3 regions of the Brevibacterium siliguriense genome follow, and region 3 is predicted to be linked to each of the others. Evidence: riboswitches for the same ligand, from Rfam matches in the RefSeq annotation. Region 3 holds a riboswitch; each other region holds the start of a gene.

Region 1 (2,264 bases), 670 kb from region 3:
CCGGCCCTCTTCGGTGCCGCCGAGGAGTTCTTCGCCTCGCCGAGGCTGGACAACCTTCTGTCCGTCCACGCCGGCGTCACCGCGCTCACCCAGCTCGATGCCGACAGGCTCGACGGCATCCCCCTGTTCGCGGCCTTCGATCATGAGGAGATCGGGTCGAATTCTCGTTCGGGTGCGTGCGGTCCGTTCCTCGCCGACGTCACCGAGCGCATCGTCGCCTCACTGCTGCCGCAGTCGACGCGCAGCGACTATCTCGCGTCGATGGCTTCCTCGGTGTGTGTCTCCTCCGATGCCGGGCATGCGGCCCATCCGAATTATCCGGAACGGCATGATCCGCATGTGCGTCCCCGCCTCGGCGGTGGTCCCCTGCTCAAACTCAATGCTCAGCAGCGCTACGCCACCGATGCTGTCGGAACGGCGGTGTGGTCGCAGGCGTGCGCAGCAGTCGGAGTCGAATATCAGGATTTCGTGTCGAACAATGCGATGCCCTGCGGGTCGACGATCGGTCCGTTGACCGCCACCCGCCTAGGCATGACGACCGTCGATGTGGGGCCTGCCCTGTACTCGATGCACTCGGCCCGCGAGATGGTTGCGGTCTCCGACGTCGTCGCCCTCGGCGCCGCTGCGAAGGCATTCCTCCAGGGCAGCTGACCGCCGCGCCGTACTCTCGGCGGGACTTGATTCCGCCGAATGTGCGCTTGTCTTCACTGCGGCAGTCGTGATAGGAATTGCACGACCCCACGGGAGCCCTCTGCAAGGGCTGAGATCGGACTGCATCGTCCGAGACCGTAGAACCTGATCCGGTTGATACCGGCGTAGGAAGTGAGGACTGCAGATGACTGCATTCACCCCTGAAACACCTGCCCCTGCCACGACTTCGTCTGACGCAGATTCAAACGACCAGTTCACCCTCGAGCAGTATCCGACGCATTCGCCGGCGTGGGTCGACGATGAGGAACACGGCATCCGCGTTCCCGTGACTCGCATCGAACTCGAAGACTCGAATGGCCGTGCCAACGATCCCGTCGACGTCTACCGCACCGTCGGACCGGGCAGCATTCCGGAAGAGGGACTGCCCGCTCTGCGATTTCCGTGGATCGAGAACCGCCTCGATACCGAAACGTATGCGGCCCGCGGCCACCGCATCGCCGACGACGGTCGGGCGGCCGTTCGCCGGGGTGCCCCGTCCCAGCAGTGGAAGGGACGCAAACCGGTTCCGCGTCGTGCCAAAGCCGGCCGCACGGTGACCCAGATGCACTACGCCCGGCAGGGCATCATCACCCCGGAGATGCGCTTCGTAGCGCTTCGCGAGCAGTGCGATGTCGAGCTCGTCCGTGCCGAGCTCGCCGCCGGTCGTGCGATCATCCCGAACAACGTCAACCACCCCGAATCCGAGCCGATGATCATCGGCAAGGCGTTTCTCGTCAAGATCAACGCGAACATCGGCAATTCCGCGGTCACCAGCTCCATCGCCGAGGAGGTGCAGAAGCTGCGGTGGGCCGCGAAGTGGGGTGCCGACACCCTGATGGACCTGTCGACTGGCAATGACATCCACACCACTCGCGAATGGATCATCCGCAATTCGCCGATCCCCATCGGCACCGTTCCGATCTATCAGGCACTGGAGAAAGTCGACGGGGATGCGAACACGCTGACCTGGGAGATCTTTCGCGACACGGTCATCGAGCAATGCGAGCAGGGTGTCGACTACATGACCATCCACGCCGGTGTGCTGCTGCGCTACGTTCCGCTCACGGCCGACCGGGTCACCGGGATGGTCTCTCGCGGCGGGTCCATCATGGCCGGCTGGTGTCTGGCTCACCACGAGGAGAACTTTCTCTATACCCATTTCGATGAACTCTGTGAGATCTTCGCCCGGTACGATGTCGCGTTCTCACTCGGCGACGGGCTGCGGCCGGGATCCATCGCCGATGCCAACGATGCCGCCCAGTTCGCTGAGCTCGATACTCTCGCTGAGCTCACGGAACGCGCTTGGGCCCACGACGTCCAGGTGATGATCGAAGGGCCAGGGCACATTCCGCTCCATCTCGTGCGTGAGAACGTCGAACGCCAGCAGGAGCTCTGCCACGGGGCACCGTTCTATACTCTGGGTCCGCTGGTCACGGACATCGCGCCCGGATACGACCACATCACCTCGGCGATCGGGGCGACCGAGATCGCACGTTACGGCACGGCGATGCTCTGCTATGTCACTCCGAAGGAGCATCTGGGCCTGCCCGACCGCGACGACGTCAAGACCGGGG
Region 2 (2,264 bases), 1.9 Mb from region 3:
TCCAATCGGCCGACTCGAACTTCATCTCACCGGCCAACCTCGTCAACCTCTCCACCCAGGTCGCGTTCCTTGCGATCCTCGCACTGGGCATCAACCTCATCCTGCTCCTCGGTGAGATCGACCTGTCCTTGGCGCAGTTGGGTGGTCTGGCCGCCTCGTTGCTCGGTGTCCTGGTGGTGCGGCAAGGTGTGCCACCGGTGATGGCTCTGATCATCATGCTGCTGCTCGGGCTGATCGTCGGCGCGATCCAAGGTTGGTTCTTCGCAGTCGTCGGCATTCCCGCCTTCGTCGTCACCCTAGCCGGTCTGCTTGCCTTCACCGGTCTGACGCTGACGACCCTGGGCACGCAGAAGAACCTGTCGATGTCGGACACTTTCGCCTTCGACTTCGCGAGCTTCTACTTCCCAGCGATCTGGGCCTATATCTTCGGAGCGATCGCGATCATCGGCTTCGGCGGCGGAATCATCTATTCGAAGATGCGCCGCCACCGCGAGGGTCTCAACGCTCCGAGCTGGACCTCCGTGATCGTGCGCATCGTGCTGCTGGCCGCGATCGTGTTCGGCTTCCTCATCCTCGTCAACCAGGACTTCGGTCTGGCGATGCCGTTCTTCCTCATGATCGTCATCGCGATCATCATCGACCTCGTCCTGCGCAAGACCCGCTACGGCCGTTCGATCTACGCCGTCGGCGGCAAGGTCGAAGCCGCTCGGCGTGCCGGTATCCGCGTCACGTGGGTGCGCATCAGCGTGTTCATGGCCGCCGGTGTGCTGGCCGCGCTGTTCGGATTCATCAAGACCGGCGTGACGACGAATGCGGGATCGACGCTGGTGAGCACGCAGGATCTGCTCAACGCGATCGCCGCAGCCGTCATCGGCGGCACCTCGCTCTTCGGCGGTCGCGGTACCGCTTGGGCTGCTGTGCTCGGTGCTCTGGTCGTCGGCGCGATCAACAACGGTCTCTACCTCATCGGCTTCAACTCCGATGCGCAGCAGATCATCACCGCACTCGTCCTGCTCACCGCCGTCGTCATCGATGCGCTCAGCCGCCGCGGCCAGAGGTACGTCGGGCGGGGGTAGCGGTGACTCTTCGCTCAGCGGACCCCGTCGCGGTGAAACCACCGTGAACCGGAGGTGGTTTCACCGCGACGGGGTCCGCTCGGCGGTTCTGCAGGTTGGAGGAGTCGCCCGTGTCCGGGCGGGCTGATACAGTCGGAGCCATTGACATGGGGTGCCTCATGAGGATCCGCCCAGGCGGAGATCGGCGAGGCTGAGAGAACACCCATCGAACCTGATCTGGGCCATACTAGCGAAGGGATCGTCATGGTTGACTTCGACCTGCGTTCTGCGAATGCGCGACTGCGCGCCAGCAATCCACTCATCCAATGCATCACGAACACCGTCGTGCAGCAGTTCAGCGCGAATGTGCTCCTGGCCATCGGCGCCTCCCCGGCGATGCTCGACCATGAAGCCGACGCCGGACAGTTCGCCGGCATCGCCAGCGGAGTCCTCGTCAACTTCGGAACCGCCTCGAACCACCAGCTGCTCGCCGCCGACGCCGCCATCGACGTCGCGTATGCCGCCGGCAAACCCTGGGTCCTCGACCCCGTGAGCATCGGCGCCGTCGACTTCCGCACCTCCCGCATCCGCCGCGCCGCAGCCGATCACCCCACCGCAGTCCGCGGCAACGCCTCCGAGGTCGCCGCGCTCGCCGGAGTCGGACTCGGCGGACGCGGAGTCGACTCCACCGATGATGTCGATGCCGTCCTTCCCGCCGCAGCAAAGCTGGCACGAGAAACCGGCGCCATCGTTGCCGTGTCCGGACCCACCGACGCCGTCGTCGCCCACATCGACGGGACCGACCACGTCGCCCGCATCTCAGGCGGCCACGAGTTCATGCCGCTGGTCATCGGGACCGGCTGCTCACTCGGCGCCGTCACCGTCGCCTACCTGGCCTCCGTCCGCGCGGGCCTCGCCGACCCCGCAGCCGATGCCTCAACCGTCAACGCCACTGAACAGTCCGCGAACGGTGGAGCCGCCTCGGCGAGGTTCGAGGCCGTCGTCGCAGCCCACGCCCACTTCGCTGTCGCGGGGGAACTCGCGGCCGACGGCGCGAAGGGACCGGGCAGCTACTCGGTGAACTTCCTCGACGCACTCCACACCGTCGACGGCGACCGACTCGCACGGGCCGCGATCAGCCTCGACACCCTTCCTCTCGGCGAAGGCGTCCAGGCATGACCGCCGGATCCGCGCACATCGCTGACAACC
Region 3 (2,264 bases):
GCCCGCAGGGACTCGGGAATCCGGGCCTCGATGACCTCGGCCGGGAGTCCGAGGTTCTCCATCCCGAACGCCACATCATCACCGATTCGGGAGAAGATCACCTGAGAATCGGGATCTTGGAGGACCAGCCCAGTGCTGCCTCGGCGAGGATCCGGTTCCCCATCGCCGACGAGGAGTTCACCGGTGGCCTCACCGGATTCCTCGGGCAGGACTCCGGCGACGGCGTGGAGGAACGTCGATTTGCCGGCCCCGGAGGCACCGAGCAGCAGCACCTTCTCACCGGCGGCGATCTTCAGGTCGAGCGGTCCGACGGCCGGTAAGTCACGGTCGGTGTGCGTCCACGAGTAGCCGGCGGCCGTGATCGGCAGCGCCATCAGCGCAGACGGCCGGAGGCGAAGGAGCTCAGCGCTCCCGTGGCCGCGATCGCCCGGTAGGCGAACCATGCGCCGATTCCGGAGATGACGAGGCCGGAGACGATCGCGCAGACGGCGTAGATCGCTTGGAAGCCGAACTGCCATTCGGCGTTGTACATGATGTTCTCGCTCACGGCCATGAACGCCGCTGCCAGCATCCCCGAGGCCGCGGTGACCCACAGGGTGAAGCGCTTGTAGCCGAAGGCGGCGAAGACGAGTTCGGCACCGAGGCCCTGCAACAGTCCGGAGAGCAGAACGGTCGCTCCGAAGTGGGAGCCGAGGACGGCCTCGACGATGGCGGCGATGAGTTCGCACAGCAGCGCAGCACCGGGTTTGCGGATGATCGCACCGGCCAGCGGTCCGGCCAGCACCCAGAGTCCGGCGATGAGGCCGATCGAGGGCGGGAAGGCTTGGAAGGCGAGTTCGAGCACCTTCCAGCTCAGCGCCAACACCCAGAACACGAGACCGACGGCGATTCCGAGGACGGCGGTGGTGACATAGTCGACGACTCGCCACTGCTTGGATTTCGGCGCCGCGGTGAAGGAGCGTGCGGGGGTGGTGGCGGTGTTCGGTGCGGTGGTATTCGGCATTGTGCCTCCTCATTTCAAGGAGGGGTGAAGAGTCTCGACTTCCTTCGGCAGTGCTAACCGCATCAGGTTCGAGGGTCTGCAGCTTCTTCTGCACTCTCAGCGCCCCTGACGGCGCTCCCCTGTCGTAGCCACCACTGTACAACAGGGGAGCGAAGCGGCGACCCAAGTCAGTCATCGAGGATTCACTTCCCGTTCCCTCGTTCGTTGACGGGCTTCGAACGGCCGGACACTACCGATCAGTAGGAATGAGCGGGTGAACACTCATCGACTTAAACGACCCCTTGGCGCCCTGTCCGCCGCCACCCTGCTCGCCGCACTGGTGGCGGCCCCGGTGCCCGTTCGTGCCGAGCCGGCTCTCGGCGCAGGAGAGCCTGGTTCGACCGCGAGCCAGAGCCCGAATCAGAACCCGAGCCCGCGTCGGAGTCAGGAACCGGGCCAGAGCTCGTCGGAATTGCCCGCCGAGGCGGAAGCGGGAAGCGAGGCGATCACCGACGCCGTCCTGCAGGTCGGTGCCGACTCCACGGCACGCAATCTCTCGTGGATGAGTGAGAGCTCCGGCGGGGGAGAAGTGCGATGGGCACCGGTGAGCGTGCTCGAGGACGGCAATCTCCCCGCCGACGCGGCAACAGCAGAGACCACTGACTCCGGACTCGCCACCGACCTCAAACGTCACTTCAACCATGCGAGCATGACCGGCCTCAAGCCGGGCACCGAATACGCCTACCAGGTCGGCAGCGAGAAGGACGGGTTCACCGAGGTGCAGCAGTTCACCACGGGAGCTGCCGGAGGAGACGAAGAATTCCTCGTCTTCGGCGACCCGCAGGTCGGCGCCGGTGGCGGAGACCCCGACGATGCCGCCGGTTGGGACAGGACCCTGAGTTCGGCAGCGGCCATCGCCGACAATCCGAGCTTCTTCTACTCGCTGGGCGACCAGGTCAACTCCGCAGGCAACCAGGAGCAGTACGCCCAGTACCTGGCACCGGATGAGACCCGGACGATCCCGCAGGCGACGACGATTGGCAACCACGATGTGTCGTCGAAAGCATACGAGCAGCACTTCAACCGACCCAATGTCAGCCAGGATCACGGCGGCGGTGGCGTCATCACCTCTGGCGGCGACTACTGGTTCATCGAGGACGGAGTCCTGTTCCTCAACATCAACTCGAACAGTTCGGATATGGACGCCCATGCTGAGTTCATCGACGAGGTCGTCGCCGAACAGGGAGACCAGGCGCGCTGGACGGTGCTCGGATTCCACCAC

The links. A riboswitch is a leader RNA that binds a small molecule or an ion and turns the genes downstream of it on or off. The one in region 3 is predicted to bind thiamine pyrophosphate.
Region 1: it holds a riboswitch for thiamine pyrophosphate, as region 3 does, so the genes downstream of both, thiC (phosphomethylpyrimidine synthase ThiC) here and BLU88_RS15575 (ECF transporter S component) in region 3, are expected to answer to the same signal.
Region 2: it holds a riboswitch for thiamine pyrophosphate, as region 3 does, so the genes downstream of both, BLU88_RS06820 (hydroxyethylthiazole kinase) here and BLU88_RS15575 (ECF transporter S component) in region 3, are expected to answer to the same signal.

What each region holds. Positions count from the first base shown of each region.
Region 1 covers NZ_LT629766.1:114,266-116,529, forward strand. Annotated here, with positions in the region: gene BLU88_RS00470 (M18 family aminopeptidase) at 1-651, shown strand, start outside; TPP riboswitch at 732-840, shown strand; gene thiC (phosphomethylpyrimidine synthase ThiC) at 836-2,264, shown strand, end outside.
Region 2 covers NZ_LT629766.1:1,563,851-1,566,114, forward strand. Annotated here, with positions in the region: gene BLU88_RS06815 (sugar ABC transporter permease) at 1-1,076, shown strand, start outside; TPP riboswitch at 1,214-1,332, shown strand; gene BLU88_RS06820 (hydroxyethylthiazole kinase) at 1,320-2,234, shown strand; gene thiE (thiamine phosphate synthase) at 2,231-2,264, shown strand, end outside.
Region 3 covers NZ_LT629766.1:3,463,331-3,465,594, reverse strand. Annotated here, with positions in the region: gene BLU88_RS15580 (ABC transporter ATP-binding protein) at 1-374, opposite strand, end outside; gene BLU88_RS15575 (ECF transporter S component) at 374-1,003, opposite strand; TPP riboswitch at 1,026-1,134, opposite strand; gene BLU88_RS15570 (FN3 domain-containing metallophosphoesterase family protein) at 1,257-2,264, shown strand, end outside.